DNA from 2 places in the Streptomyces sp. NPDC088400 genome. Region 1 is predicted to be linked to the other one. Evidence: predicted binding sites of a transcription regulator. Region 1 holds the regulator's gene; the other holds the start of a gene.
The links. Region 1 encodes HrcA, which represses chaperone genes, less so after heat shock. Its sites were predicted from a motif close to TTNGCACTCNGNNNNNCNGAGTGCNAA; they were not measured.
Positions count from the first base shown of each region.

Region 1 (15,190 bases):
CGGTGTCCCGGGGATGGGCCGCGGGGACCGGCCTCAGGGAGACCGTTTGGGCAGCGGCACTCGTACGAGGTCGGCGGCGACCGTCAGTTCGCCCTCGAAGCCGGCCGCGCGGGCCTGGCGCTCGAACTCGTCCGGATCGCCGTACCGCTGCGAGAAGTGCGTCAGCACCAGATGCCGTACGTCCGCCTCCCGCGCCACGCGCGCCGCCTGGCCCGCGGTGAGGTGACCGTGGTCGGTGGCCAGCCGCTCGTCCTCGTCCAGGAAGGTCGACTCGATGACGAGCATGTCGCAGCCCTCGGCCAGCGCGTGCACGCCGTCGCAGAGCCGGGTGTCCATGACGAACGCGAACCGCTGGCCCCGGCGCGTCTCGCTGACCTCGTCCAGTGTGACGCCGTTCAGCACGCCCTCGCGCTGGAGCCGGCCGACGTCCGGGCCCGCGATGCCGTGCGCGGCCAGCCGCGCGGGCAGCATCCGGTGCCCGTCGGGCTCGGTGAGGCGGTAGCCGTACGACTCGACGGGGTGCGAGAGCTTGTGCGCGTCCAGGGTGTACGCGCCGGTCCGCGCGAGGACGCCGTCGCCGGTCACCGGCGCCTCGGTCAGCGCGACGGACTCGCGGTAGGCCGTCGCGTACCGCAGTCGCTCGAAGAAGCGCTGCCCGCTCGCCGGGTAGTGCGCGGTGACCGGGTGCGGCACCTGGTCGAGGTTGATGCGCTGGATGACCCCGGCCAGCCCCAGCGAGTGATCGCCGTGGAAGTGCGTGACACAGATCCGGTTGATGTCGTGCGCGGCGACCCCGGCGCGCAGCATCTGGCGCTGGGTGCCCTCGCCGGGATCGAAGAGCAGGCCCTCGCCGTCCCAGCGCAGCAGATAGCCGTTGTGGTTGCGATGGCGCGTGGGCACCTGGCTGGCGGTGCCGAGCACCACCAGTTCCCGTACGGACAAGGCGCTTATCCGGGAGGCCAGTTGAGGCCGCGACCGCCCAGGACGTGGGCGTGCGCGTGGAAGACGGTCTGGCCGGCGCCCGCGCCGGTGTTGAACACGATGCGGTAGCCGGTGCCGTCGGCCTTCTCCTGGGCGGCGACCGCGGCGGCCTCACGCAGCACGTCGGCGGCGATCTGCGGCTCGGCGGCGGCGAGGGAGCCGGCGTCCGCGTAGTGCACGCGCGGGATGACCAGGACATGGGTCGGGGCCTGCGGATTGATGTCCTGGAAGGCGACGGTGGTGTCGGTCTCGCGTACGAGGGTGGCCGGCACGTCCCCCGAGACGATCTTGCAGAACAGGCAGTCGGCCTGTGGTTCTCCCGCCATGGTCCTGGCCTCCTCGACGCTGCTGGTGATCAGTTCGGTACGGTCGCATGGTATCCGGGCCGGTGGCCGCTGTCCGTTGAGGGCGTCACCTGCCCGCCGAGGGCATCGCCGCGGCGCTCCCCGGGGCCGGGCGGTCAGGACCAGCGGCCCGTGCGGCCCAGCAGCAGGGCCGTCGCCGCCGTACCCGCGGTGGAGGTGCGCAGCACGCTGCGGCCGAGGCGGTACGGCTTCGCGCCCGCCGCCTCGAAGACCGCCAACTCCTCCGGGGACACGCCCCCTTCGGGGCCCACGACCAGCACGATCCGGCCCTCGGCGGGGAGCGGCGCGGTGGCCAGCGGTTCGCTGCCCTCCTCGTGCAGTACGGCCGCGAAGTCGGCGTCCGCGAGCAGCGCGGCGACCTGTTTGGCCGACAGCGCGTCCATGACCTCGGGGAAGCGGAGCCGGCGCGACTGCTTGCCCGCCTCCCGGGCCGTGGCCCGCCATTTGGCCAGGGACTTGGCGCCCCGGTCGCCCTTCCACTGGGTGACGCAGCGCGCGGCCTGCCACGGCACGATCGCGTCGACACCGGTCTCGGTCATCGTCTCGACGGCCAACTCCCCGCGGTCGCCCTTGGGGAGGGCCTGGACGACGGTGATCCGGGGCGAGGGCTCCTCCTCGGTCCGCACCTCCGTGACCTCGACGTCCAGCCGGTCCTTGCCCTCGACGGCCGCGACCGTTCCGTACGCGCCGGTGCCCGCGCCGTCCGTCAGCACGACCTCCTCGCCGACGCGCAACCTCCGTACGGAGACGGCGTGCCGACCTTCGGGGCCGTCGAGCGTGACCGTCCCCACCGCCAGGGCGCCGGGTCCGCCGTCTCCTACGACGAAGACCGGAGCGGTCACGAGGCGCTGCCGAGGCCCGGCATGAACGACGCCCGGGTCGCGTCGAGTTCGCCCGCGAGGACCTCGACCAGCCGGCCGGCCGGCAGGTCGCGCGCCATCCGGTGGCCCTGTCCCGCCCAGAGCGCCATGCCCTGCGCGTCCCCCACCTTGGCCGCGGCCTTGCGCAGTCCGGAGGTGAGGTGGTGGACCTCGGGGTAGGCGGGCGGGGCGTACGGGCCGTGCTCGCGCATGAAGCGGTTGACGAGGCCGCGGGCGGGGCGGCCCGAGAAGGCCCGGGTCAGTTCGGTCCGTACGAACAGCGGGTTGGTCATGGCCTGCTTGTGCAGCGCGTTCGCCCCGGACTCGGGGCACACCAGGAACGCCGTACCGAGCTGTGCCGCGTCCGCGCCCGCCGCGAGCACCGCCGCGATCTGCCCGCCGCGCATCAGCCCGCCGGCGGCGATGACCGGGATCTGCACGGTCTCCCTGACCTGGGACACCAGCGAGAGCAGCCCGATGCCCGCACCGTCGGTGGCCGGGTCGTCGCGGTGCGTGCCCTGGTGTCCGCCGGCCTCGATGCCCTGTACGCACACCGCGTCGGCGCCGGACCACTGAGCGGTCTGGGCCTCCTCGGGGGTGGTCACCGTGACCACGGTGAAGGTACCGGCGTGGGCGAACGCGTCGAGAACCGTCCGGGTCGGACAGCCGAAGGTGAAGGAGACCACCGGCACCGGGTCGTCGAGCAGTATGGCCAGCTTGGCCTCGTAGCCGTCGTCCCGTCCGGCCTGGGGGTCGCCGAGCGGTGTCTCGTACCAGGTGGCCTCACCGGCGAGCTGGTTCCGGTAGACCTCGACGGCCGCGTTGTCGGCGTAGTGAGGCTGCGGCATGAAGAGATTGATGCCGAACGGCCGGCCGGTGAGCCCGCGCAGCTGTTTGACCTCTTCGTACATGCCGTCCGCGGTCTTGTATCCGGCGGCGAGGAACCCGAGACCCCCGGCCTCGGAGACGGCAGCGGCCAGCAGAGGGCAGGAAGCGCCGCCCGCCATGGGGGCCTGCACGATCGGATACCGGCAAAGATCGGTCAGTGCGGAGGACATGGAGGCATCGTGCCATGTCCTCGGTGAGAGGTCCGAATCGGTGCCACGTATGGCATGCGCCGGGGAACACGGCGTGCGCGAGGCGACACGCACGGGCATCTGGGTGGCTGATTCCCGCCCCCTGGACGCCCGGCTCGCACGCGTCTGCCTCACGCGCGGGCCGCCGACCATCGACGGCGGCCCACGATCGGTCGATCGGTCGAACGACTTCGTCCAACTACGAGCGGCCCAGGGCCTGTCCGGCGGATCTTCCCGGGCCCGCGACGCCTGGCACCGCACCTCGCCGCGTTGTCGGAGTCGTCCACGTACATCCAGTACGCGGACGATCCTCCGCCTTGCGATGCACGGCACCAGACGCCACGGGCTGATCCGCGAAGATCCGCCGGACAGGCCCTACCGCCCGTTGAACGCGTCCTTCAACCGCGAGAACAGACCCTGCTGCCCCGGCTGGAACTGCCCCGTGGGCCGTTCCTCACCACGCAGCTTCGCCAGCTCCCGCAGCAGCCTCTCCTGCTCCGGATCCAGCTTCGACGGCGTCATCACCTCGACGTGCACGATCAGGTCGCCCCGGCCGCCACCGCGCAGATGCGTGATGCCACGCCCGTGCAGCGGGATCGACTGCCCCGACTGCGTACCCGGCCGTACGTCGATCTCCTCCACCCCGTCCAGCGTCTCCAGCGGGCACTTCGTGCCCAGTGAGGCCGCCGTCATCGGAATGGTCACCGTGCAGTGCAGATCGTCGCCGCGCCGCTGGAAGGTGCTGTGCTGCACCTCGTGGATCTCGACGTACAGGTCACCGGCGGGACCGCCGCCGGGGCCGACCTCGCCCTCGCCCGCGAGCTGGATGCGGGTGCCGTTGTCGACGCCCGCGGGGATCTTGACCGTGAGCGTACGACGCGACCGGATGCGACCGTCGCCCGCGCACTCGGGGCACGGCGTCGGTACGACCGTGCCGAAGCCCTGGCACTGCGGGCACGGCCGCGAGGTCATGACCTGGCCCAGGAAGGACCGGGTGACCTGCGAGACCTCGCCACGGCCGCGGCACATGTCGCAGGTCTGCGCCGAGGTGCCGGGAGCGGCACCCTCGCCCGAACAGGTCGTACAGACAACGGCCGTGTCGACCTGGATGTCCTTGGTCGTGCCGAAGGCCGCCTCGTTGAGGTCGATCTCCAGCCGGATCATCGCGTCCTGGCCGCGCCGCGTCCGCGACCGCGGGCCGCGCTGCGACGCCGTACCGAAGAACGCGTCCATGATGTCGGAGAAGTTGCCGAAGCCGCCGGCGCCGAAGCCACCCGCGCCGCCTCCGCCCCCGGCTCCGGAGAGCGGGTCTCCGCCGAGGTCGTAGACCTGTTTCTTCTGCGGGTCCGACAACACCTCGTAGGCGGCGTTGATCTCCTTGAAGCGCTCTTGCGTCTTCGGATCGGGATTCACATCCGGATGCAGCTCGCGCGCGAGCCGCCGGAATGCCTTCTTGATCTCATCCTGGGATGCGTCGCGGCGCACGCCGAGTACGGCGTAGTAGTCCGTGGCCACTTACGACTCCGCCAGGATCTGTCCGACGTAACGTGCCACTGCGCGTACCGCTCCCATCGTTCCGGGGTAGTCCATGCGGGTCGGTCCGACCACGCCGAGTTTGGCGACTGCCTCGTCTCCCGAACCGTAGCCGACCGCGACGACGGACGTGGAGTTGAGTCCCTCATGGGCGTTCTCGTGCCCGATTCGTACGGTCATGCCCGGGTCCTTGGCCTCACCGAGCAGCTTGAGGAGCACCACATGCTCCTCAAGTGCCTCCAGCACCGGCCGGATGGTCAGAGGGAAATCGTGTCCGAAGCGGGTGATGTTGGCGGTACCGCCGATCATCAGCCGCTCCTCGGTCTCCTCGACCAGGGTTTCGAGCAGGGTCGCGAGGACCGCTGTCACGGTCCCCCGGTCCTCCTGCTCGAAGGAATCGGGAAGGTCCTGCACCAGCGGCGGGACGTCCGCGAAACGGCGTCCCACGATCCGGCTGTTGAGCCGGGCCCGGAGATCCGCGAGCGAGGTCTCGCCGAACGGCGCGGGACAGTCGATCATCCTTTGCTCGACCCGTCCCGTGTCCGTGATCAACACGAGCATCAGCCGGGCGGGGGCGAGCGCCAGCAACTCCACATGCCGCACCGTCGAGCGGGTCAGCGAGGGGTACTGGACGACCGCGACCTGCCGGGTGAGCTGCGCGAGCAGCCGGACCGTACGGCCCACGACATCGTCGAGGTCGACGGCGCCGTCCAGGAAATTCTGGATGGCGCGGCGCTCCGGCGGCGACAGGGGCTTGACCCCGGCCAGCCGGTCGACGAAGAGCCGGTAGCCCTTGTCGGTCGGGATGCGCCCGGCGCTGGTGTGCGGCTGGGCGATGAAGCCCTCGTCCTCCAGCACCGCCATGTCGTTGCGGACGGTGGCCGGGGAGACACCGAGCTTGTGCCGCTCGGTGAGCGCCTTGGAGCCGACGGGCTCCTCGGTGCCGACGTAGTCCTGGACGATCGCGCGCAGCACCTCGAGTCTGCGTTCGCTGAGCATCGCGCACACCTCCAGCTGTCGTCGTCGGTCCCGGTCCGGCCCTTGCTCTGGCACTCGCGCGCGGTGAGTGCCAGTACTTCCACCGGCCAGTGTACGGCCGTCGGGTACGCCCCGGGCAAGGGCGGCCGACCACGCTGTCCCGCGATCGTCGTGGCCGTTCGCGATCACCCGTGGTCAAGCGGGTCTACTGCGGTCAACCTGCCCGTTTCATACGCGATCACGCTGGTCGTTGCGGATAGCGTCCTCGCATGAACGTCCGTTGGGAAGAGTGCGGGTGGGAGCGGTTGAGCCCGGGGGTGGGCCGGCGACGACTGCCCAGGTGGGACGCGACGGCCGGGCTGGTGGCGGGGGACGGCGCGGCCCTCCTGTACGACACCGGCTCGACGGTCCGCGAGGGCGCCGCGATCCGGGCGGCGGCCCAGTCGCTGCTCGGCGGCCGTCGAGTGACACATGTCGCACTGAGCCACCCGCACTTCGACCATGTGCTGGGCACAGCGGCGTTCTCCGGGGTCGAGGTGTACGGAGCGGTCGGCACGGCGGAACTGCTGGCTCCGGGCGGTGCCGGGCGGTCGGCGCTGTACGAGGACGCCGTACGGGAAGGTGTCGATGCCGCGCGGGCCGCCGAGGCGGTCGACGTGCTGGTCCTGCCGCGCCACGCGGTGTCCGGGGAGCTGACGGTGGATCTGGGCGGCCGTCAGGTCCTGTTGGCCAACGTCGGCCCGGGGCACACCGGTCACGATCTGGCGGCGCTGGTGCCGGGCGTCGGCACCGGCTCCCCCGATGTGGTCTTCTGCGGCGATCTGGTGGAGGAGTCCGGCGAGCCCCAGGCCGGCCCCGACGCGGTCCCCGCGCACTGGCCGGCGGCGCTGGACCGGCTGCTGGCACTGGGCGGTGAGGACGCGCTGTACGTGCCGGGGCACGGGGCGGTGGTGGACGCGGCGTTCGTACGGGCGCAACGGGACGCGCTGGCGGCGGGTTTCGGCGGGGTGTAGCGGCTCCGGCGGGGCGTTCCGGCAGGGGTCGGACCCTGGTGGGACAGCCTCTTAGCCGTACCGGCCCGATCCGCTTATCGTCTTCCGTATGCGCAGCTACAGCCCCGATCTGACGCCCCCGTGGAAGAAGTCCACGCCCGCGCCCGAGATCCCCGCCGAGCCGGATCTGGTGGTCGAGGAGGTGTCAACAGGCTTCTGCGGTGCGGTGATCCGCTGCGAGAAGACCGCCGAGGGTCCGACGGTCACCCTGGAGGACCGCTTCGGCAAGCACCGGGTCTTCCCGCTGATCCCGGGCGGTTTCCTGCTGGAGGGGCGCGTGGTGACGCTGGTCCGCCCGACGGCGGGCGGCCCGGCCCGGCCCGCCCGTACGGCCTCCGGCTCGGTCGCCGTCCCCGGGACCCGCGCGCGGGTGGCGCGGGCGGGCCGCATCTACGTCGAGGGCCGGCACGACGCGGAACTGGTCGAGAAGGTCTGGGGCGACGACCTGCGCATCGAGGGCGTGGTCGTGGAGTACCTGGGCGGCATCGACGATCTCCCCGCCGTCGTCGCCGAGTTCGCCCCCGCGCCGGACGCCCGGCTGGGCGTCCTGGTCGACCATCTGGTGCCGGGCTCGAAGGAGTTCCGCATCGCGGCGGAGGTGACGGGCCCGGACGTCCTGGTGGTGGGCCACCCGTACATCGACGTGTGGGAGGCGGTGAAGCCGTCCTCGGTGGGCATCGGGGCGTGGCCGTCGGTCCCGAGGGGCGAGGACTGGAAGACGGGCGTGTGCCGCGCGCTGGGCTGGCCGGAGAACACGGGGGCGGCGTGGCAGGACATCCTGTCCCAGGTCCGCTCCTACAAGGACCTGCGGCCCGAACTGCTGGGCAGGGTCGAGGAATTGATCGACTTCGTCACCGTCGGCGGTGCCAACTGACCGGGGAAAGCGTCTGGAATCCGGACGTGTCCAGTTCGACCCCGAGCACGTCCAGGGGAATGGGGTCGCCGAACTTGGTGGTCCGCTCCACCTGGTAGTCGGCCTCCTCACCACTGCCGGTCGGCTCGGTGAGCAGGACGCAGTGAGCCTCCATCGGGTCGATGATCAGGTACGCGGGCACCCGGCCCGCCGCGTACATGGAACGCTTGACGCCGTGGTCACGGTCGATGCTGGACTTGGAGACCACCTCCAGCAACAGGGTCACGGCCGAAGCCGGAATGAGCCGTCCAGGGCCTTCCACCGCGCCCAGTTCAAGGACCACGAGATCGGGCTGGGGCTCACTCGCCTCGCCCGGAATGGCGATGTCCTGCGTCTGCATACGGTCCCAGTCCTTGCGTGGGATCTGGTCCTGCACGGACTCCACGATCCCGTTGTGGACCCGGTCCTGCCCCGGCACCATCACGATGTCGCCCCTGAGGAGTTCCGCCTTGTAGCCCTCGGGGACCTCCATGTCCTCGAAGATCCTGGCCGCGCGCGTGGTCGATCGCGCATCCACAGCGGTCATCTCCGTGAGCCTCCGCTTTCCGCCGCTTCCGTTCCGTCGGCGGCAGCTTAGGAACAGCCCAGGCAGACGCACCCGCGATCCGCGGGGATTCACCCCGGCGAGTGATCAGTCCACCAGGTCCCTGACCACCGCGTCCGCCAGCAGCCGTCCCCGCAGCGTCAGAACCGCCCTGCCCGCCTCGAAGGACTCCGGGGCCAGCAGGCCGTCCCCGACCGCTCGCCGGGCCGCCGTGAGGCCCGCCGGGGCCAGCAGCGACAGCTCGCAGCCGTCGGACAGGCGCAGCTCCAGCAGGATGCGTTCCACCCGGCGGTCCTCCGCCGAGAGGATCTCGCGGCCCGCGCCCGGCGAGCGGCCCTCCGCCAGGGCCGAGGCGTACGCGCCGGGGTGTTTGACGTTCCACCAGCGGACCCCGCCGACGTGGCTGTGGGCGCCGGGGCCCGCGCCCCACCAGTCCGCGCCGCGCCAGTACAGCTCGTTGTGCAGGCAGCGGGCGGCCTCCGAGGTGGCCCAGTTGGACACCTCGTACCAGGAGAAGCCCGCCTCCCCGAGCACCGAGTCCGCGATCAGGTACCGGTCCGCGTGCTCGTCGTCGTCCGTCATCGGGACCTCGCCGCGCCGGATGCGCCGGGCCAGCTGGGTGCCCTCCTCCACGATCAGCGCGTACGCCGAGACGTGGTCGGGACCCGCGCCGACCGCCGCCACGAGCGTCTCGCGCCAGTCGGCGTCGGTCTCCCCCGGCGTGCCGTAGATCAGGTCGAGGTTCACATGATCGAAGCCGGCCGCGCGGGCCTCCGCGACGCACGCCTCGGGCCGGCCGGGGGTGTGGGTACGGTCCAGAACTTTCAGCACATGCTGCTTCGCGCTCTGCATCCCGAAGGAGATCCGATTGAAGCCGCCCTCCCGCAGGGTCGCCAGATACGCCGGATCCACCGATTCCGGATTCGCCTCGGTGGTGATCTCGGCGTCGTCGGCCAGCCCGAACTCGTCGCGGATCGTCCCGAGCATCCGTACGAGATCGTCGGCGGCCAGCAGCGTCGGGGTACCGCCGCCGACGAAGACCGTACGGACCTGCCTCGGGTCGTCGCCCAGCACCTTCCTGGCCAGCCGGACCTCGTCGGCCAGTGTCTGCGCGTAGTTGTCGCGGGAGGCCAGCACACCGCCCGAACCGCGCAGCTCGGTGGCCGTGTACGTATTGAAGTCGCAGTAGCCGCAGCGGGTCGCGCAGTACGGAACATGCAGGTAGAAGCCGAGAGGCCGGTCCGCCGCACCCGTCAGGGCGTGCCGGGGCAGGGCCCCGGTCTCGGGCATGGGGTCACCGTCGGGCAGTGCGGAAGGCATGCCCCCAGTGTCCCGTACGCCGAGGGTGTCCTCGTACGCCACCGATGGGCGGCGCCGTACGGGGCCGGACGCAAACGACGGCCCCGTACGTAGTACGGGGCCGTCGTCCCGCCGCCGCGCCCACCGCCCCGCGCCTCGCGCGGCTACTCGGCCTGGAACACCAGGAGCGCCAGATCGTCCCCCGGCGGCGTCTCCGCGAACTCGTGCACAGCGCGCCGTATGCGCTCCGCGACGCCCTGCGCCGTCAGACCCACGCACCCCGCCAGGGCCCGCGCGAGGCCGTCGCCGTCATCGAGCATCCGCGGACCGGAGCGGCGCTCCGTGACGCCGTCGGTGACGCAGAGCAGGGTGTCGCCGGGCTCCATGTCGAACGTGCTGCTCTCGTAAGCGACCTGCTCGACCACCCCGAGCAGCAGCTGTGGCTCCGCCGCGGGCCGGACCGTACCGTCGGGCCGCAGCAGCAGCGGCAGCGGATGGCCGGCGCTGGCGAGGGTGCACCGTACGCCGCCGCCCTCGCCCGGCAGCGGCCTCAGCTCTCCGTACAGCAGCGACAGGAACCGGGCCTGGCTGCCTTCGGACGGCGCCGACGCGGTGCCCGAGGACAGGCCGGGGAGGGAGCCGGGGCCGGTGGCCGCCGCGGCGACCATCAGGGACGCGGATTCGGCGGCCTCCGTGGCGTCGTCGAGGAGCAGCCGGTTGAGGCGGTCGAGGACGGCGCCGACGCGGTAGCCCTCGCGGGCCAGCAGCCGCAGCCAGGGGCGGGCCAGGCCGGTGACGACGGCGGCCTCGGGGCCGCTGCCCTGGACGTCGCCGAGCATGAAGCACCAGCGGTCGCCGGGCGGGCACGGGAAGACGTCGTAGAAGTCGCCGCCGGCTAGCCCCTCGTCACTCGGCTCGTACACCAGCGAGCTGGCGACGCCCGGAATCCGCGCGACCTGGCTGGGCAGCAGTCCGCGTTGCAGGACGCGGCTGATGGTGGCCTGCCGGGTGTAGCGGCGGGCGGCGCCGATGGCGAGGGCGATGCGTCGCGCGAAGTCCTCGACGAGGACGGTGACTTCGTCGGCGACGCTGCTCTGGCCCGGCCTGCCGAGCAGCAGCGTGCCGAGCACGCGTCCGTTCGCGACCAGCCGGCAGGCGAGAGCCACGCCGCCGTCCGTAGCACTGTCATCCGTATCGCTGTCATCCGTACCGACCACTCGGGCCCCGGCGTCGGACATCACGCCCGAGCTTCCCGGCCACGGCACCCGTACCGCCACCCCGCGCGGCGGGTCCGGCAGCCGCGGCGGCTCCTTCTCCAGGACCGCGCGCAGCCGCTCCAGCCGCGACTCGTCCGCGTGCCAGACCCGGGCGAGCCGGGGCGCGGCGCCCGTCTGGGCGCCCTCGCCGTCCAGCCAGACCGCGCACCACTCCGCCAGCCTCGGCACCAGCAGCTGCCCGGCGAGCGCCGCGACCAGGTCCTCGTCGAGCTGCCCGGCGAGCAGTTCCGAGGCCTCGGCGAGGAAGGAGAGGGCGCCTCGGCCGGCCCAGTCCGGATCGTCGCGCACGGTGCGCCGGGACGCGTACGCGGGCGCAAGGATCTCGGCGGCGCGCAACCCGCGGCGCAGTACCGGTTCGGTCCCCCGCACCGGCCCCGTGTCCCGCCCTTCGAGCGGCAGGCGCGCCCATACGGTCTTGAGCCCGGCGCGGTAGGTGATGCCCCAGCGTTCGGCGAGGGCGGTGACGACGTGCAGCCCCCTGCCGTACTCGGGCAGCCCGGAGGACGGTTCCCGCCCCGGCGACTGCCCGTCTTCCCGTCCGGGCTCCTGCTCCCGGGCGTCGCTCTGTATGGCGCGTGACGGGTGGTGGTCCGAGACTTCGAGGACGAGTGCGGCCGGCTCGTCCTCCTCCCCGGAGACGCCCGCCGAGGGGGCTTCCAGACGGCAGAGCAGTTCGACGGTGGTCCCCGCGTGCACCACCGCGTTGGTGACGAGCTCGTCGACGATCAGTACGGCGTCGTCCGCGAGCAGATCGGTGCTGTGTCTCCCTGGTGGGCAGCTCTCGTCCGCCTGGCAGAAGGTGCAGGTCGTGAGCAGCCCGAGGCTGGTCCAGTCCGCCAGCGCCGCGCGGATGAAGCGGCGTGCGGCGGACGGTGCGAGCGGGTTGCCCGGCAGGCTGGTACGTGATGTGGACCGCGCGTCCCCGCGTGACGGCACCGTGGGTGCCGGACGGTGAAGGGATTCGCGCGGGATCGGAATGGGCCCCACTGCGGCTCCTGATCCGGTTCTGGCGTTGTGCCGCTTACGATCCCGACAGAGTGACAGACAGACCGCGCCCATATGCGCCGAGTCATGGAAGTTGGCAGATATTGACCAAGGTTTGGTGGTAGGGCCGCCGCCGTGGGTGGGGTGCGGACGTACGGAACACGCCGCCACGTACGACACGGTCCCAAACGCGGGGAAGGACGTGCGGTTCCGCCCCGGACGGAGCATTCTTGCCTCGCTGGCCGAAAGTCGGGGCCGGACAAGGAGACGGGATGAGCGGGACAACAGCCACCACGGAGCGCGCGAGCATCCTTCTCGTCGATGACATGGAGGACAATCTCGCCGCGCTGGAAGCGGTACTGGCCTCGCTGGACGAGCCGCTCGTACGGGCCCGTTCGGGCGAGGAGGCGGTGGGGGCGCTGCTGCGGCAGCCGTTCGCGGTGATCCTGCTGGACGTGCGCATGCCCGGTATGGACGGATTCGAGACCGCGGCCCGGATCAAGCGGCTGGACCGGAGCAAGGACATCCCGATCATCTTCCTGAACGGGCCCGAATCCGACAGCGGTTACGCGTTCCGGGGGTACGCCTCGGGCGCGGCGGACTTCCTGACCAAGCCCTTCGACCCGTGGATGCTGCGCGCCAAGGTCAGCGTCTTCCTCGACCTGCACCGCAAGAACCGCCAGCTGGAGCGGATGCTGGCGCGGGAGGAGGAGCATCTGGGTGAGATCGCGGGCCGGTTGGCGGTGATCGAGGAGACGTTACGGCGCGACGTCCCGAACGATCTCACTCTCGTGGGGCGGCAACTGGCCCGGATCGAGGACACCTTGGGCGAGCTACGGCGCGAGCGGGACAGATAGGCGGCGTCACGTCGGCCCGCACCCGGCGCCCGTACGCCAGTGGCCCGCGACCGTACGCCAGTGGCCCGCGACCGTACGCCGACGGCCTGCGTTCGTATGCCAGCTGCCTGCGTTCGTATGCCGGTGGCCCCCGACCGGACACCGCGTGCCCGGTGGCCCCGCTTCCGCTCCGCGCCGTGCGGCTCAGCTCTCCCGCGTGCCCTCGTACATCTCCTCGATCAGGTCCTTGTACTCCCGCTCCACGACCGGCCTCTTGAGCTTGAGGCTGGGCGTCAGCTCGCCGTGCTCGATGTCCAGATCGCGGGGCAGCAACCGGAACTTCTTGATGGTCTGCCAGCGCTGAAGTCCCTCGTTGAGGCGCTTCACATAGCCGTCGATCAGCCGCTCGGTCTGCGCGGAGGCCACCACGTCGGCGTACGGCCTGCCCGCCATGCCGTTCTCGGCGGCCCAGCCGAGGATGGCCGGTTCGTCGAGCGCGATCAGCGCCGTACAGAAGTTACGGTCCGCGCCGTGCACCAGGATGTTGGAGACGAACGGGCACACCGCCTTGAACTGCCCCTCGACCTCGGCCGGTGCGATGTATTTGCCGCCCGACGTCTTGATCAGGTCCTTCTTGCGGTCGGTGATCCGCAGATAGCCGTCCGCCGACAGCTCCCCGATGTCCCCGGTGTGGAACCAGCCGTCGGACTCCAGGACTTCCGCCGTCTTCTCCGGCAGCCCGTGATATCCGGCCATGACCCCCGGGCCGCGCAGCAGGATCTCACCGTCGTCGGCGATCCGTACCTCGGTGCCGGGCAGCGGCTTGCCGACCGTACCGGTGCGGTACGCCTCGCCCGGGTTGACGAAGCTGGCCGCGCTGGTCTCGGTCAGGCCGTAGCCCTCCAGGATGTGGATTCCGGCGCCGGAGAAGAAGTAGCCGATGTCGGGCGCGAGCGCGGCGGACCCGGAGATCGCGGCGCGCAGCCGGCCGCCGAACGCCTCACGCAGCTTGGAGTAGACGAGCGCGTCGGCGACCCGGTGCTTGGCCTCGAGGGCGAACGGCACGGACTTCGTGCCCGTACGGCGGAAGTTGTCCTGGGCCGCCTTCGCGTGCTCGCGGGCGACCCCGGCCGCCCACTGGAAGATCTTGTACTTGGCCGCGCCGCCGGCCCGTGCCTTGGCGGCGACCCCGTTGTAGACCTTCTCGAAGATCCGCGGCACGGCCGCCATATAGGTCGGCCGGACCACCGGCAGATTCTCGATGATCTTGTCGACGCGCCCGTCCACGGCGGTGACATGCCCGACCGCGATCTGCCCGGAGGTCAGCACCTTGCCGAAGACATGGGCGAGCGGCAGCCACAGGTACTGCACGTCGTCCGCGGTGACCAGACCGGTCGTCGCGATGGCCGTGGCCATGTACGACCAGCTGTCGTGCGCCAGGCGTACGCCCTTGGGGCGGCCGGTGGTGCCCGAGGTGTAGATCAGGGTGGCGAGCTGCGTGGGGGTGATGGCGGCGAGCCGCTCCTTGACCGCCTGCGGGTTCTTGGCCAGGTACTCCGTGCCGCGCTCCTCCAGATCGGCCAGGGAGAGCACCCAGCCCTCCGGGTCGCCCTCGGCGGGCAGCGCGTCGGCGGCGTCGATCACGACGACATGGGCGAGGTGCGGCAGCTCGGCCCGGCGCTCCCGCGCCTTGGCCACCTGGGCGGCGTCCTCCGCGATCAGTACACGGCTGTCCGAGTCGGCGAGGATGAACGCGGACTCCTCGGTGTTGGTCGAGGGATAGACCGTGGTGGTGGCGGCGCCCGCGCACATCACCCCGAGGTCGACGAGGATCCACTCGACGCGGGTGGCGGAGGCGAGCGCGACACGCTCCTCGGGCCGTACGCCCAACTCGATCAGGCCGGCGGCCACGGCGTACACACGCTCGGCGGCCTCGCTCCAGCTCAGGGAACGCCACTCGTCGGGACCGCTCCGGCCGCCCTGACCGCTCCGGCCGCCCGCTACGGGGTAGCGGTAGGCCTCCGCGTCCGGCGTGGCCGCCACTCGCTCGGTGAAGAGGGTCGCCACGGAGGGCGGCCGGTTGTCGATCAGGTTCTGTGTGTCGCTCACGACATCCTCCGGGCCAGCGGCAGCGCTGCTTAACTGACTGACTGATTGTGTGACTGACGAGTAACTAACTGGCGAGTAACCGTGGATCCGTGATCAGAGTAGAGGCCACCCGCCCGGCGCGTAAGAGGAAGTGTGGTGCCTCTTCACGACGAATCCGCCGCAAGAACCACAGTGGCCCCCACGCCACAGCGCGGGGGCCCACCGGATACCGGACGACCACGTCACCCAGCCTTCGTCCTACTTCCTCGTACCGCTTCCACGTCCTGCAACGTCGAACGTACTTCCTGCTTCGGCGTACGTACTTCCTGCTTCGTCGTACCTACTTCTTCGCCTTGCCGCCGGAATCGTCGCTGGACAGCACCGCGATGAAGGCCTCCTGCGGG
Region 1 is NZ_JBIVMZ010000004.1:54,625-69,814, reverse strand. It holds gene ACIQD6_RS11585 (ribonuclease Z) at 34-942, opposite strand; gene ACIQD6_RS11580 (histidine triad nucleotide-binding protein) at 948-1,307, opposite strand; gene ACIQD6_RS11575 (16S rRNA (uracil(1498)-N(3))-methyltransferase) at 1,442-2,188, opposite strand; gene ACIQD6_RS11570 (nitronate monooxygenase) at 2,185-3,264, opposite strand; gene dnaJ (molecular chaperone DnaJ) at 3,658-4,797, opposite strand; gene hrcA (heat-inducible transcriptional repressor HrcA) at 4,798-5,814, opposite strand; gene ACIQD6_RS11555 (MBL fold metallo-hydrolase) at 6,063-6,806, shown strand; gene ACIQD6_RS11550 (DUF3097 domain-containing protein) at 6,895-7,719, shown strand; gene ACIQD6_RS11545 (Uma2 family endonuclease) at 7,697-8,284, opposite strand; gene hemW (radical SAM family heme chaperone HemW) at 8,390-9,622, opposite strand; gene ACIQD6_RS11535 (SpoIIE family protein phosphatase) at 9,766-11,865, opposite strand; gene ACIQD6_RS11530 (two-component system response regulator) at 12,135-12,719, shown strand; gene ACIQD6_RS11525 (AMP-dependent synthetase/ligase) at 12,903-14,807, opposite strand; gene lepA (translation elongation factor 4) at 15,127-15,190, opposite strand, start outside.

Region 2 (15,190 bases), on a different contig from region 1:
TCAGCGTGCCGGGGTCCAGCAGGGTGAGCGCGGTGACCAGCCCGGCGGCGAGCGCGTCGACCGCGTCGAGCCAGATCCGTACGGCCACGGGGTCACCGGATTCCACGGCCTTCGCGCAGTCGGCGGCGTCCGCCGACGGGTCGCCGCTCGCCGCCGCCCAGGCGCGGGTCACGGCCGCCGCCGAGGCGAGGGTCTCCAGACAACCGCGCTGCCCGCAGCCGCACTCGGGACCGTCGGGGCGGACCACGACATGGCCGATCTCGCCCGCGGAGCCGTGCGCGCCGGCCTCTATGGCGCCGCTGATGCCGATGGCCCCGGCGATCCCGGTGCCCAGCGGGACGAACAGGAACCGGTCGGCGCCCCGGCCCGCGCCCAGCCGCCCCTCGGCGAGGCCGCCGGTGCGTACGTCGTGGCCGAGTGCGACCGGTACGCCCCCGAGCCGCTCGCCGAGCAGGTCGCGCATCGGGACGTCGCGCCAGCCGAGGTTGGCGGCGTACAGCGCGATGCCGCGCTCCGCGTCGACGATCCCCGGGATGGCGACCCCGGCGGCGACGGCGCTCTCGCCGAACTGCTCGATGCCGTACGCGCGCAGGTCGGCGGCGAAGCCGAGGACGCTCTCCACGACGGCTTCCGGGCCGCGCTCCCGGCCGGTCGCCCGCCGCGTCTCGTACAGCAGCGCGCCGTCCGCCGCGACGAGGGCGGCTTTCATGCCGGTGCCGCCCACATCCAGGGCGATGACGTGTCTCACGGGAACAGTGTCGCGCGTAGACCCGGGAGAGGTCTAGTCCACTGTTCTCTATTTGTTGGCCGGGGTGGCGTAACGTGCGTTGCTGAAGCGAAACCGGCCCCGTGTGGACTGTGCCGCTCCGGATGAGACAAAATCTCAACTTCGTTGAGGTATTGAGATCAAGGGCGGGGAACTGAGCAGTGCGACAGCGTTCTTTGAGTGTGACCGCGGCGATATCTGCACTGGGCATGACAATTGCGCTTGCCGGTTGCGGCAGCACAGGAGACTCCGGGGACGTCACTCTCAGACTGGTCGCCGCAGAGTACGGATCGAGTGCGGCGAACAGTACGGAGCGGTACTGGCTGGCCATGGTCGCCGAGTTCGAGTCCCGGAATCCGGGCATCAAGATCGACATCGACATCCGCCCGTTGAAGACCATCGACTCCGATGTCGCCAAGATGGTGAAGGACGGCAAGGCCCCCGATATCGCGCAGGTCGGCTCGTACGCCGACTACGCCAAGAGCGGCAAGCTCTACACCGCCGACGAGGTCCTCTCCGTTCCCACTCAGGCGAACTTCCTCACCCAGCTCACCGACGCCGGAACGGTCAACCGCATCCAGTACGGGGTGCCGTTCACCGCCTCCACCCGGCTGCTCTTCTACAACAAGAAGTTCTTCAGGAAGGCGGGCCTGGCCGCCCCGAAGGACTGGGCGGACATCAAGGGCGCCGCGCAGGCCCTCAAGGATCAGGGCGTGACCACACCGCTCGCGCTGCCGCTGGGTTCTGAGGAGGCGCAGACCGAGACCCTGATGTGGCTGCTGAGCGGTGACGGCGGTTACACCGACACGGCGGACGGTTCGTACAGCCTCGACTCGTCGCAGAACGTCAGGACCTTCTCGTGGCTGAAGGGCCTCGTCGGGGAGGGGCTGACCGGCCCGATCGCGCCCAAGAACCTCGACCGCGCCACCGCCTTCCAGGCGTTCACCTCCGGCGAGGTCGGCATGCTGAACGGCAACCCGTCGCTGCTGGTGGCGGCCCAGGACCGGGGCATCGACGTCGGTACGGTGCCGCTGCCCGGCGTCGAGGGCAAGGCCGAGTCGTCGATGGGCGTGGCCGACTGGGCGGTGGCCTTCAAGCAGAACGACCACCAGAACGAGATCACCAAGTTCATGGACTTCACGTTCGACGACCAGAACGTCCTGACCTTCGTGGGCAATTACGACCAGCTGCCGGTCACGTACACGGCGAACGAGAGGATGTCGGCGAACCGGGCCTACCGGAACCTGACCAAGTTCCAGACGCCGCTGAACCAGTCCGAGCTCTTCCCGTACGACAAGACGTCGTGGTCGATCGTCAGCGAGAGCATCAGGAAGAACATCGGCCAGGCGGTCGAACCGGGTTCGAGTCCCGGGGGCGTCCTCGGCGGGATCGCGCGGGACGCACAGACCGCGGAGTCCGCGGAGTCCGCCGAGTAACGTACGGGTCCTATGACCGCACACCCAGCCGCCCCCGGGGAGCCGAGCCCCCGGGACCCGGAACCAGGGGAGTCGAACCCCCAGGACCCACAACCGGAGAAGCCGGACCCCGCACACGCGGAGCCCGCGGCCCCGGACCCCGCACACGCGGAGCCGGGACATCCGGACACCTCGGCCTCGCCGGACACCTCAGCCTCACCGGACGCGGACGCGGACGCGGACGCGGTTGCCGAAGCCGAAGTCGGCGCCGACGGCGTACGCCGCGGACCCGCGGAGCTTTCCGAGCGGGATCGTGCCGTCCTCGCGGTGGAAGCCCGCGGCTGGCCGGGGCCCGGCGCCAAGGAACGGGCCGTACGGGAACAGCTCGGCATCTCACCGACCCGCTACTACCAGCTGCTGAACGCGCTGCTGGACGATCCCCGGGCCGCGGAGCACGATCCCGTGACGGTCAACAGGCTGCGGAGGGTCCGGCAGGCGAGGCGCGAGCGCCGCTGAGCCGGGGGCGGACCAGCACCGGAACACGCCCACCCGCCACCCGGGCGCCCCTCGCAGGGGCGCGCCCGCCGCATCCGCGCGCCGCGCCTCACCCGGACGACGGCTGGTCGTCGAAGGCCGCGAGGTGGCTGGTGAGGTCGTCCGCGAAGCGCCCGAGGAGGCGGCCGAAGTTCTGGCGGTCCTGCTGGGGCCAGTCGGCGAGGGCGTCGGTGAACCATCCGACGACGGTCCGCATGTAGCGCCCGGCCGCCGCCGCACCCTCGGGGGTCGCCTCGATGAGCCGGGCCCGCTGGTCATCGGGGTCTTTGACCCGCACGACCAGGCCGCGCCGCTCCAGTTCGTTCACCTGCCGGGTGATGTGCGGTCCCACGACCTGCATCCGCGCGGCGATCTCGCCGATCCGCAGCGGCCGGTCCGTCATGTGCAGCGCGAGGAGCACCGACATCGCCGGCCGGTCCACGTGGATCGCGGCGGTCTCCATGGCGCGTTCGATCAGACGACCGCGGGTCAGCACGTTGCTGAGCTGCGTCAGCCGGGGGAGCACGGCCAGCACATCCTGATCGCTTCCGTCGCTTCCGTCACTTCCACCGCTTCCGTCACTTACGGCGCGGCCTGCGGCGGCCGTGTCCGGCTGCTGGCGATCCATTTCGACTCCTCGTTAAATACCTACGTTAGGTATATAGTCTTCCTGGGCGGCGCACGCATCCGAGGTGCGCCACGCCCTCTTTAAAGATACCTAAATTACGCATCCATCAATATCCGGTCGGTCTCCCCGAGTCCGACCGGGAGAAGGAGTATCCATGAGCACGGCAACCGAGCGGACGGCCGAGCGGACGGTCCTCATCTCCGGCGCCAGCATCGCGGGACCCGCGTTGGCCTACTGGCTCCACCGGTACGGCTTCCGGGTCACCGTCGTGGAGAAGGCCGGCGCGATACGGGGCGGCGGCTACCCCATCGACATCCGCGGCACCGCGCTGGAGGTGGTCACGCGCATGGGCCTGCTCCCACGGCTCCAGGCGGCGCACGTCGACAGCCGCCTGATCACCTTCCTGGACGCCGACGGCAGCCCGGTGGCCGCCATCAAGCCCGAGGTCATCACCGGCGGCGTCGAGGGCCGTGACCTCGAAGTGCGCCGCGGGGACCTCACCGACGCCCTCTACGACACCGTCCGCCAAGACGTCGAGTTCCTCTTCGACGACTCCATCGCCACCCTCCATGACCACGACGACGGTGTGGACGTGACCTTCCGAGGCGGCGCCCGGCGCACCTTCGACCTGGTCATCGGCGCCGACGGACTCCACTCCCACACCAGAGGCCTGGCCTTCGGCCCCGAGGAGCGGTACCACCGCTACCTCGGCTACTGCTTCGCCGGTTTCACCATGCCCAACGACTTCGGACTCTCCCACGAGGGCGTGACGTGGAACGTCCCCGGCAGGGCCGCGGTCCTCTACGCCGCCGGCGACGGCGACCAGGTCCACGCCTTCCTCAACTTCACCCGCCCCGAACCGCCCTTCGACGCGTTCCGCGACCCCGGCGCCCAGCGCGACCTCGTCGCCACGCTCTTCCCCGACGACCAGTGGGAGATCCCGCGCATGGTCGCCGCCATGCGCGCCGCCGACGACCTGTTCTTCGACACCGTCAGCCAGATCCATATGCCCCGCTGGTCCACCGGACGCGTCGTTCTCGCAGGCGACGCCGCACACGCCACCTCGTTCATCTCGGGACAGGGATCGAGCCTCGCCCTGGTGGGCGCCTATGTCCTCGCCGGTGAACTGGCCTCCCACGCCGGCCACACGGCCGCCTTCGCCGCGTACGAGGACCGGACACGGGAGTTCGCGGAGCTGAACCAGGCGCTCGCCACCGCCGGAGGCGCCAAGATGCTTCCCCGCACCGCCGACGAACTGGCCCTGCGCAACCACGCCCTGCAAGACCCCTCCCTCCTCCCCGACGACCGCAGAAAGGCCGTTCACTCCGCGCTCGACCTCCCCTCCTACACGGGTGTCGGGTAACAGACGGCCCCACATCCTTCCCCGTCCATGACAGGGTCCGTACCCCGCGCGCGGGGATCCCCCGATAGGCTCGGGGCCATGGGCAGCAGCAGTCATTCGCACCCCCTGCCGAATCCGACCACTCCCGCCGGCGCCGACGGCCTGGCCGCGTTCCTGGCCAGGCCCGGGAAAGCCGTCGTCGCCCTCGACTTCGACGGCACCCTCGCCGAGATCGTCCCCGACCCCGAACAGGCCCGCGCCCATCCGCGCGCCCTCCCCGCCCTGGCCGCGCTGGCGCCACGCGTCGCGTCCGTCGCGGTGATCACCGGCCGTCCGGCCGGGGTGGCGGTGCGGTACGGCGGCTTCGCCGGAGTGCCGGGGCTGGACCATCTCGTCGTCCTCGGCCACTACGGCGCGGAGCGCTGGGACGCCGTCAGCGGCACCGTCAAAGCTCCCGCCGCCCACGAGGGCGTGGCATCGGTCCGCGCCGAACTCCCCGGATTCCTCGACCGGATCGGTGCCTGGCGCGGCACCTGGATCGAGGAGAAGGGCCGCGCGGTCGCCGTCCACACCCGCCGTTCCGCCGACCCGCAGGCCGCCTTCGAAGCCCTGCGCGACCCCCTGAACGAACTCGCCGCCCGCCACGGCCTGATCGTCGAACCGGGCCGTATGGTCCTCGAGCTGCGCCCGCCCGGCATGGACAAGGGCGTGGCGCTGACGGAGTACGTACGCGAGGTGGGCGCCGAGACGGTCCTGTACGCGGGCGACGACCTGGGCGACCTCCCGGCCTACGCGGCGGTCGAGAAACTCCGCTCGGACGGCCACCCGGGGCTGCTCGTATGCAGCGGCAGCGAAGTCCCCGAACTGGCGGAGCGAGCCGACCTCGTACTCCCCGGCCCGGCGGCGCTGGCGGACTTCCTGGCGACGTTGGCGGCGAGCTAGGCCGCCTGCGGCGCAGTTGCCCCACCGACCCGCAGACGAGAGACGGGCGGGAGGGGGACGGGGGCGCAGGAGGTGACGTGTCCGGACGTAGAGCGTGATTTGTGGCGCTTACGAACCCGCACCCGATCACGAGACCCGCACGCGCCGTAAATCATGCAGTCCGGACATGCGCCTCCGGAGCCCCCGGCACCCGCACCCACCACAAACCCCCGCACCCAGAACCCCGCCGTGAGGCTACGCGCAGAACCCCGCCGGGCGGCTACGCACGCAGGGCCGTCAGCTGGTCCAGGAACCACTGTTGCGGCGGCAGCGCCGTAGCCGTCGCGGCCAGGCGCTTCGCTCGCTCCGCGCGTTCCTCCGCCGGCATGCTCAGGCCCTCGTGCAGTGCCGCCGCCGTCGCCGTGATGTCGTACGGGTTCACCACCAGCGCGTCCTCGCCCATCTCCTCGTACGCGCCCGCCTCCCGCGACAGCACCAGCGCGCAGCCGCGCTCCGAGATGACGGGGATCTCCTTCGCGACCAGGTTCATGCCGTCGCGGATCGGGTTGACCAGGGCCACGTCCGCCAGGCGGTACGCGGCCAGCGAGCGGGCGAAGTCGTCCTGGACATGGAGGATGACCGGGAGCCAGCCCGGGGTGCCGAATTCGGCGTTGATCCCGTCGGCCACGCGCTGCACCTCGGCGGTGTAGTCGCGGTAGATCTTCAGGTCCTGCCGGGACGGGTAGGCGAAGGCGATGTGGACGACGCGCTCGCGCCATTCGGGACGGTCGGTCAGCAGCTGGCGGTAGGCGTGCAGGCCTCGGACGATGTTCTTGGACAGTTCCGTACGGTCCACCCGGACGATGATCTTCCGGTCCGTGCCCGCGCCCGCGTCCGCGCCCCGGTCCGCGCCCCCGCCCGTACTCGCGCCCCCACCGATCTGCTCGCGCAGCGCGCCCAGACGCTCGTCCACGTCCGGGCGGTGCGCGCGCTCGCGCAGGAAGTCGGCGTCGGCGCCCAGGCCGTGCACCCCGATGCGGGTGTTGCCGGTCCCGCCCAGCAGCTCCGTACAGCAGGCCGTGAAGGCGTCCGCCCAGCGCCGGGTCAGGAAGGCCGCGCGGTCCGCGCCGAGGATGCCGCGCAGCAGCTGGCGCGCGATGTCGTCGGGCAGCATCCGGAAGTAGTCGACGGGCGCCCACGGCGTGTGCGAGAAGTGCCCGATCCGCAGGTCAGGCCGGAGCGCCCGGAGCATTCCGGGCACCAGTGCCAGGTGGTAGTCCTGCACCAGCACGGCCGCGCCCTCGCCCGCCTCGTCGGCCAGCGCCTCGGCGAAGGCGCGGTTGTACGTCTCGTACGACGCCCACTGCGCGCGGAACTCCGGGCCGAAGGACGGCTCCAGCGGGGTCTGGTAGAGCAGGTGGTGGACGAACCAGAGCGTGGAGTTGGCGACCCCGTTGTAGGCGTCGGCGAACACGTCCGGCGCGATGCCCAGCATGCGCACGCGCTGTCCGCCCGTGTCGGCGGTGTCGAGCCGGCCGCCCGTGCGCCGTACGGCCTCCCGGTCGCCGTCCCCGAGCGCCGCGCACACCCACACCGCGTCCGTATCGGGCCCGATGGCCGACAGGCCGGACACCAGCCCGCCCCCGCCGCGCTTCGCGGCCAGCTCGCCGTCGTCACGCAGGGTGTACGAGACGGGGCCACGGTTGGACGCGACGAGAACCTGGGCGGCTTGCTCTGAGGCCATGTGCCGAAACCTAGCCCGTCCAGGAAACGCTCAAACGTACGGACGCGGTCCGGTGCGCGTGAGTCCGCCCATACGGCGCCGCCCCCGCGCACACCCGCCGCCCCGGCGGTGCGCCCCTACGCCGCGCGCCCGGCCGTGTACTCCGCGATCTCCCGCACCGGCGGCCGCTCCTCCGTGTCCACGGCATGCGTACGCGGTACGAAACCGTCCTCGCCCCGCTCGAACTGCGTCAGCACCGGACGTATCAAGTGCCCACGGGACAAGCGGAGTTGAGCCGTACGGTAGATCGCCGCAGCCATCCGCCCCAGCGCCCGGTCGTCCTGGTGGCGGTGGACCCGTACCCCCACGTCGACCTGCGCCATCGCGTCCAGCCCCACCGTGTGCAGCGTGTCCACCAGCAGCCCCAGCTCCACGCCGTATCCGACGGGGAACGGCAGCCGCTCCAGCAGCGAGCGCCGCGCCGCGTACTCGCCGCCCAGGGGCTGTACGAAGCCGGCCAGCTGCGGCCAGTGCAGATTGAGCAGGGGCCGCGCCATCAGCTCGGTCACCCGCCCGCCCTGCCCGCTCGCCGCCCCCGGAGAGCCCAGGGAACCCGGTGAGCCGGTGGCCCCCGGCCCGCCCAGCGGCCGGTCGTACATCGCCTTCACGAAGTGCACATCCTGATCCGTGAGCAGCGGACCGACGATCCCGGACACGAAGTCCGGTGAGAACCGCTTCAGATCGGCGTCCACGAAGCACACGATGTCACCGCTCGTCACCAGCAGCGACCGCCACAGCACCTCGCCCTTGCCCGGAAGCGCGGGCAGCCGGGGCAGGATGCTGTCCCGGTGCACCACCCGCGCGCCCGCCGCCCCGGCGACCTCGGACGTACGGTCGGTGGAACCGGAATCGATCACTACCAGTTCATCGACGAGCGCCACCTTCTCCATCAGCTCGCGCCGGATGACGGAGACGATTTCGCCGACTGTTTCCTCCTCGTTCAGCGCAGGCAGCACCACGCTCACCGTGGTGCCGCGCGCGGCCTTCGCCGCCAGAAGCCGGTCGAGCGTACGGTCTGCCGCTGACCAGGAACGCCTGGTCAGCCAGTGCTCCACCTCTTCCAGCACGGTCGAAACTCCCTGAGCGTGTGCCATGAACGTGATCCATCTCGCGGTGCGGACGACTATCTCCACCATCCGCCCCTTCGGTTACAGTCTTGAACAACGCGTATGACCACCGCATGCCGGGGTCATCACGCCGAAAAACGCATCGGATCCAGGTTCCGGTGCCATAGCGCTCATCCAGAGGGACTGAGGGAACGGCCCGTTGAAGTCCCGGCAACCCTCCCGCCGACCATGCAGAGGTCACGGTGGGGAAGGTGCCAATTCCGTCTTGTGGCGAAGTACGTCACGAGGAAGATGAGGAGAAAGGGCCTCGCCTCCATGGCTGTGCAGACTGTCCCCAACGACAACGCCGACACCGGTGCGTCCGTTGATCTTGGACCCGCCGCCGCCCTCTCGTGCCGCGAATGCGGAGAGCGTTTCGGCCTCGGTCCCATTTTCGCCTGCGCGAGCTGTTTCGGGCCGCTCGAAGTCGCGTACGACCTGCCGAGCGGCAGCCCCGAAGAGCTGAAGAAGCGCATCGCGGAGGGCCCGGACAACATCTGGCGCTACGCCCCGCTCCTTCCCGTACCGGCCGATGTGGCCACGAAGCCGAACATCAACCCCGGCTTCACCAAGCTGGTCAAGGCCGACAACCTGGCCCGTGAGCTGGGTGTCACCGGTTCCCTGCACATCAAGGACGACTCCGGCAACCCGACGCACTCCTTCAAGGACCGCGTCGTCGCCATCGCCGTCGAAGCCGCCCGCGTCTTCGGCTTCACCACGCTCTCCTGCTCCTCCACCGGCAACCTGGCCGGCGCCGTCGGCGCCGCCGCCGCCCGGGCCGGCTTCCGCTCCTGCGTGTTCATCCCGCACGACCTGGAGCAGGGCAAGGTCGTCATGGCCGCCGTCTACGGCGGTGAACTGGTCGGCATCGAGGGCAACTACGACGACGTGAACCGGTTCTGCTCCGAGCTCATCGGCGACCCGCTGGGCGAGGGCTGGGGTTTCGTCAACGTCAACCTCCGGCCGTACTACGGCGAGGGCTCCAAGACCCTCGCGTACGAGATCTGCGAGCAGCTCGGCTGGCAGCTGCCGGACCAGCTCGTCATCCCGATCGCCTCCGGATCGCAGCTCACGAAGATCGACAAGGGTCTTCAGGAGCTGATCAAGCTGGGCCTGGTCGAGGACAAGCCGTACAAGATCTTCGGCGCGCAGGCCGAGGGCTGCTCGCCGGTGTCCACCGCCTTCAAGGCGGGCCACGATGTCGTACGGCCGCAGAAGCCGGCCACCATCGCCAAGTCCCTGGCGATCGGCAACCCGGCCGACGGCCCGTACGTCCTGGACATCGCCCGCCGCACCGGCGGCGCGGTCGAGGACGTCAACGACGAGCAGATCGTGGACGCGATCAAGCTGCTGGCGCGCACCGAGGGGATCTTCGCGGAGACGGCGGGCGGCGTGACCGTCGGCGTGACGAAGAAGCTGATCGACGCCGGTCTGCTCGACCCGACGCTGACGACCGTGGTCCTCAACACCGGCGACGGGCTCAAGACGCTGGACGCCGTGGCTCCGACGACCGGGCCTTCGGCGACCATCCGCCCGAGCCTGGACGCGTTCCGCGCCGCCGGTCTGGCCCACTGAGCGCCACCGCCGGCCGCCGCCCGCCACCATCCGTGGCCGCGCCCCCGCACTCGCACCTCGTACTCAAGAAAGGCCCCACCATGAGCGTCAAGGTCCGCATCCCCACCATCCTCCGTACGTACACCGGTGGCCAGGCCGAGGTCGCGGCGGAGGGCGCGACCCTCTCCGACGTCATCCAGTCCCTGGAGAAGGAGCACCCCGGCATCGCCGCCCGCGTCCTGGACGACCAGGGCAAGCTGCGCCGCTTCGTGAACGTGTACGTCAACGACGACGACGTCCGCTTCGAGCAGGGCCTGGAGACCGCCACCCCGGACGGGGCCGGCGTCTCGATCATCCCGGCGGTCGCCGGAGGCTGACCCGACGCCTCCTGGCGCGGTATCGGTATCGCACGACCGGAATGGCCCCCTCCGCACGAGAAGCGGAGGGGGCCATTCTGAATGGTTGAGCACGGTAGAGTATGGGAACGCCCCTACATTTCTCGCCCCGAGCGCATACGAGAACGCGACAACATCGGGGCGAAGTCCTGGTGCCCTATGTGCCGTACGCGCACTTTGCCCGGCCCGACTTGCCCCGGAACGCAGTGAATTGATCACTATGCGTGTTCAGCCATGCCCGGATTTCTCGTCCGATTGACCTGTTGCAGAGGGCAGTTGGGCGGATACATTCAGCCGCGGTCGACGCGTTACGGCGCGAAGTGTGGTCCTCCCGAGGACCAGTACTAGGGGAGTTAGGCATGGCTCAGGGCACCGTCAAGTGGTTCAACGCGGAGAAGGGCTACGGCTTCATCGCGGTAGACGGTGGTGCGGATGTTTTCGTCCACTACAGCGCGATTCAGATGGACGGTTACCGCACCCTTGAAGAAGGTCAGCGAGTGGAGTTCGAGATCTCGCAGGGCCAGAAGGGTCCGCAGGCGGACATGGTCAAGCTCGCCGTCTGATCCCGGCGCGATCGGCCACCGACGCACTCACGCCGAGGGGTCCGTATCCCAGCACATGGGGTACGGGCCCTTCGTGCGTCCCCGTTCCCTGGCCGCGTCCGGGTCGACGGCGGTGCTTCGAGGCGCTTGCGCCCATCCGTCTCCCGGCCACCGCCCCCATCGATGCCTCTTCGAGGCGCTTGCACTCTCGGGGGTCGAGTGCTAATTATTGGCGTTAGCACTCTGCAAGTGAGAGTGACAACTTTAGGACCGGGTCGGTGAGGCCCGAAGAGCCGGTGGGGCAAGGAACCACACGGTTCTCAGGCCGTCCGTCGCGGGCGCCAGCGCGGTCCGGAGCAATCCTTCCCCAAGCTCTCAGCTCCGTTCGAGCAGGGGAGACCCCATCTGTCCGGGAGGACCACTTCACATGGCCAAGATCATCGCGTTCGACGAGGAGGCACGGCGCGGTCTCGAGCGCGGGATGAACCAGCTCGCCGACGCCGTCAAGGTCACCCTTGGTCCCAAGGGTCGCAACGTCGTCCTCGAGAAGAAGTGGGGCGCCCCCACGATCACCAACGATGGTGTTTCCATCGCCAAGGAGATCGAGCTCGAGGACCCGTACGAGAAGATCGGCGCCGAGCTGGTCAAGGAAGTCGCCAAGAAGACGGACGACGTCGCCGGCGACGGTACGACCACTGCGACCGTGCTCGCCCAGGCGCTCGTCCGTGAGGGCCTGCGCAACGTGGCAGCCGGCGCCAACCCGATGGCCCTCAAGCGCGGCATCGAGAAGGCCGTCGAGGCCGTCTCCGGTGCCCTGCTGGAGCAGGCCAAGGACGTGGAGACCAAGGAGCAGATCGCTTCGACCGCCTCCATCTCCGCCGCCGACACCCAGATCGGCGAGCTCATCGCCGAGGCGATGGACAAGGTCGGCAAGGAAGGCGTCATCACCGTCGAGGAGTCCCAGACCTTCGGTCTGGAGCTGGAGCTCACCGAGGGTATGCGCTTCGACAAGGGCTACATCTCGGCGTACTTCGCCACCGACATGGAGCGTATGGAGGCGTCCCTGGACGACCCGTACATCCTGATCGTCAACTCCAAGATCGGCAACGTGAAGGACCTCCTTCCGCTGCTCGAGAAGGTCATGCAGTCGGGCAAGCCCCTGCTGATCATCGCGGAGGACGTCGAGGGCGAGGCGCTGTCGACCCTGGTCGTCAACAAGATCCGTGGCACCTTCAAGTCCGTCGCCGTCAAGGCCCCGGGCTTCGGTGACCGCCGCAAGGCCATGCTCAACGACATCGCCATCCTCACCGGTGGCACGGTCATCTCCGAGGAGGTCGGCCTCAAGCTCGAGAACGCCGGCCTGGACCTGCTGGGCCGCGCCCGCAAGGTCGTCATCACCAAGGACGAGACCACCATCGTCGACGGTGCCGGTGACAGCGACCAGGTCGCCGGTCGCGTGAACCAGATCCGCGCCGAGATCGAGAACAGCGACTCGGACTACGACCGCGAGAAGCTCCAGGAGCGCCTCGCGAAGCTGGCCGGCGGCGTGGCCGTCATCAAGGCCGGCGCCGCGACCGAGGTCGAGCTCAAGGAGCGCAAGCACCGCATCGAGGACGCGGTGCGCAACGCCAAGGCCGCCGTCGAGGAGGGCATCGTCGCCGGTGGTGGCGTGGCTCTGCTCCAGGCGTCCTCGGTCTTCGAGAAGCTGGAGCTCGAAGGCGACGAGGCCACCGGTGCGCAGGCCGTCAAGCTCGCGCTGGAGGCCCCGCTCAAGCAGATCGCCGTCAACGGTGGTCTTGAGGGCGGCGTCGTCGTGGAGAAGGTCCGCAACCTGACGGTCGGTCACGGCCTGAACGCTGCGACCGGCGAGTACGTCGACATGATCGCCGAGGGCATCATCGACCCCGCGAAGGTGACCCGTTCCGCTCTGCAGAACGCGGCCTCCATCGCGGCGCTGTTCCTCACCACCGAGGCTGTTATCGCCGACAAGCCGGAGAAGGCCGGCGCGGCCCCGGCCGGCGGCGGTATGCCGGGCGGTGACATGGACTTCTGAGCCTGACGGCTCGGACCTGGTCCATGGTCTGAAGTGACCGAGGGCGGTACCCCTGTTGAGGGGGTGCCGCCCTCGGGCGTTTCAGTGGCTTCGTCAGCGGGTGTAGTCCTCAGCGGGTGTAGTCCTTGAGCTTCTCGGTTTCCAGGGTGATGGAGACGGGGTGCGGGAGCTTGACCGTGGCGCCGTACGGATGCAAGGTGCGGCTCTCGTACACGCCCCCTCGTAGATCGCTGTACACGGCCAGTTCTTCCGTGTCCCGGTCGATGAGCAGGTAGACGGGGATACCGGCCGCCGCGTAGCCGTCACGCTTCTCGACGCGGTCGCGGAGGTTCGTTTCGTAGTCGTAAGAGGTCACTTCGAGGGCCATGAGGACGCCAGTGGGGTCACTCCACTCGCCCTGACCCGCGAAATGGTCCACCGGCGCGAGGGCTCCGTCCGGGCGGGCGCGGTCTCCGTAAAACGTCTCCACCGCCAAGCCCTGCTTCGGATACAACGCCAGTTCAGGGCGGTGCCGTAGGCATTGCCGCAGCAGCCACATGAAGATTTCTCCGTGGTCACCGTCTGTCGCCGGTTTGACCTCGACTCTCCCGTTGATGAACTCGAACGTCACCGTCTCGGGAGCCGCACGAGCGACCTGTTCGAAGTCCTCGGTGGACATCTGGGCGCGGTGAGTGCTGGGGGACCGAACGGTCATGCGTGAGTCCTTTCGGGTGGGCGGACGGCTGAGCGGCCGGTTGGGCGGACGGCCGCGCGGGCCTCGGCCGCCAGGGTGTGGACCTGGGTGGGCGGGAGCTTGGTGGTACGGAGTACGGGGGCCGGTTCGCCACGGCAGGGGGCGCACTCGCCCGCGAGGAGCGCTTCGGGGCGTCCGGGCGCGCCGCACTTCGCGCATTCCAGGACGCGCAGCGCCGGGCGGGGGACGCGGATCGGCTCGGGCGGGAGTTTGGACGTCAGCCGGGAACGGGCGAGCGAGGCCGCGTGGTGGACGGGGACCGGGAGCCCGGCGGTGAGGGCGTTCAGGACGTCCTTCTCGGTGGCGCCCCGCTCGAACCAGGCTGCGGCCAGGGGCTCCAGGGCCACGCAGTCGGCGGCGGACAGCGACATGGCGGGCACGCTGCGGCCGAGCGCGGCGAGCAGGATGAAGGCGCGGGAGCGGGTGGGGGCCGGGGCCTGTGCGGACGGCCGTTGTCGCGGGTCGGCATCGTCCGGTACGTCGTGCGTGGCGGCCTCGTCCGGTACGGCGCCCGAACTGAACGCCGCCCACCAGTCGTTGCCGCGCGCGGTACGGGAGAACCACGTCCGCGTCACCCAGCGCGCGCTGCCCGAGCCGGTCACGTGCTCTCTGCCGCGCCGCAGATGACCGGCGGTCTGGATGTGGCGCAGGGCGGTACGCAGGGCGCACTGGCCGTACGGGAGCAGTCTGGCGAGGGCCTTCACCGACATGTCCGTACCGTCCGGAAGCCGGTCGATGAACGCGGCGACGGCTGCCTCTCGGGGCGGCAGGTGCGCGAAATCGGTTGCTGTGCGGGGCAGTTGGCCGGGTGTCGAACGCTTGCCGTAGCCGGGGCTGGCCATGGGGTGAGACGTCGGCGGAGGTAGCTGCGCGGGGCGCGGGGCGGCACTAGGCTGGGTGTCAGCCATGGGATCGCCTTTCGTGACTAGGCGTCGATCTTGTTGGTCAGGCCCTCGCAGGTGTTTGGTGCACCGGCGGGGGCTGATTTGTTGCTGGGGGTCTTGCCCGGGCCTTGCTTGGGCTTGCTCGGTTGCTCTGGTTTCTTGTTCTCGCTCTGTGGGCACGCTAGAGCGTCGCAACCCTGCGTGGCAAGCCGGTCACGAAAAGTCAACACCCGAGGCAGGGAGGGTGGGTGGGTTGAAACCCTCCTGCCAATCCTTACAAAGAAGGCTCGGAGCGCGGGGCTTGAGCTCCGGGGGGGGCGATGCTCCACATCCGGGCTCCACATCCGGGCTCCACGTCCGGGCTCCACGTCCGGGCTCCACGTCCGGGCTCCACGTCCTGGGCTCCGTATCCGGGCTCCACGTCCGGCGGATCGCACCGGCAGTCGTGGCGGCCGAATGGGCCAGTGGGTCCGGCGGGACGGCCGTGAGGGCCGATTCAGCAGGTATGTTCACCGTCGGTAATGACGGCGTGAC
Region 2 is NZ_JBIVMZ010000008.1:253,435-268,624, reverse strand. It holds partial or broken gene ACIQD6_RS21795 (ROK family protein) at 1-709, opposite strand, end outside; gene ACIQD6_RS21790 (ABC transporter substrate-binding protein) at 976-2,202, shown strand; gene ACIQD6_RS21785 (DUF3263 domain-containing protein) at 2,215-2,697, shown strand; gene ACIQD6_RS21780 (MarR family winged helix-turn-helix transcriptional regulator) at 2,786-3,343, opposite strand; gene ACIQD6_RS21775 (FAD-dependent monooxygenase) at 3,498-4,706, shown strand; gene otsB (trehalose-phosphatase) at 4,785-5,627, shown strand; gene ACIQD6_RS21765 (trehalose-6-phosphate synthase) at 5,887-7,350, opposite strand; gene ACIQD6_RS21760 (glucosyl-3-phosphoglycerate synthase) at 7,467-8,456, opposite strand; SAM riboswitch class I at 8,624-8,754, shown strand; gene thrC (threonine synthase) at 8,772-10,070, shown strand; gene ACIQD6_RS21750 (ubiquitin-like small modifier protein 1) at 10,151-10,426, shown strand; gene ACIQD6_RS21745 (cold-shock protein) at 10,804-11,007, shown strand; gene groL (chaperonin GroEL) at 11,414-13,039, shown strand; gene ACIQD6_RS21735 (Uma2 family endonuclease) at 13,149-13,733, opposite strand; gene ACIQD6_RS21730 (hypothetical protein) at 13,730-14,614, opposite strand.
Region 2: groL (chaperonin GroEL) is a predicted target of HrcA. The motif match lies at 11,222-11,248, and genes of this name have one in related genera.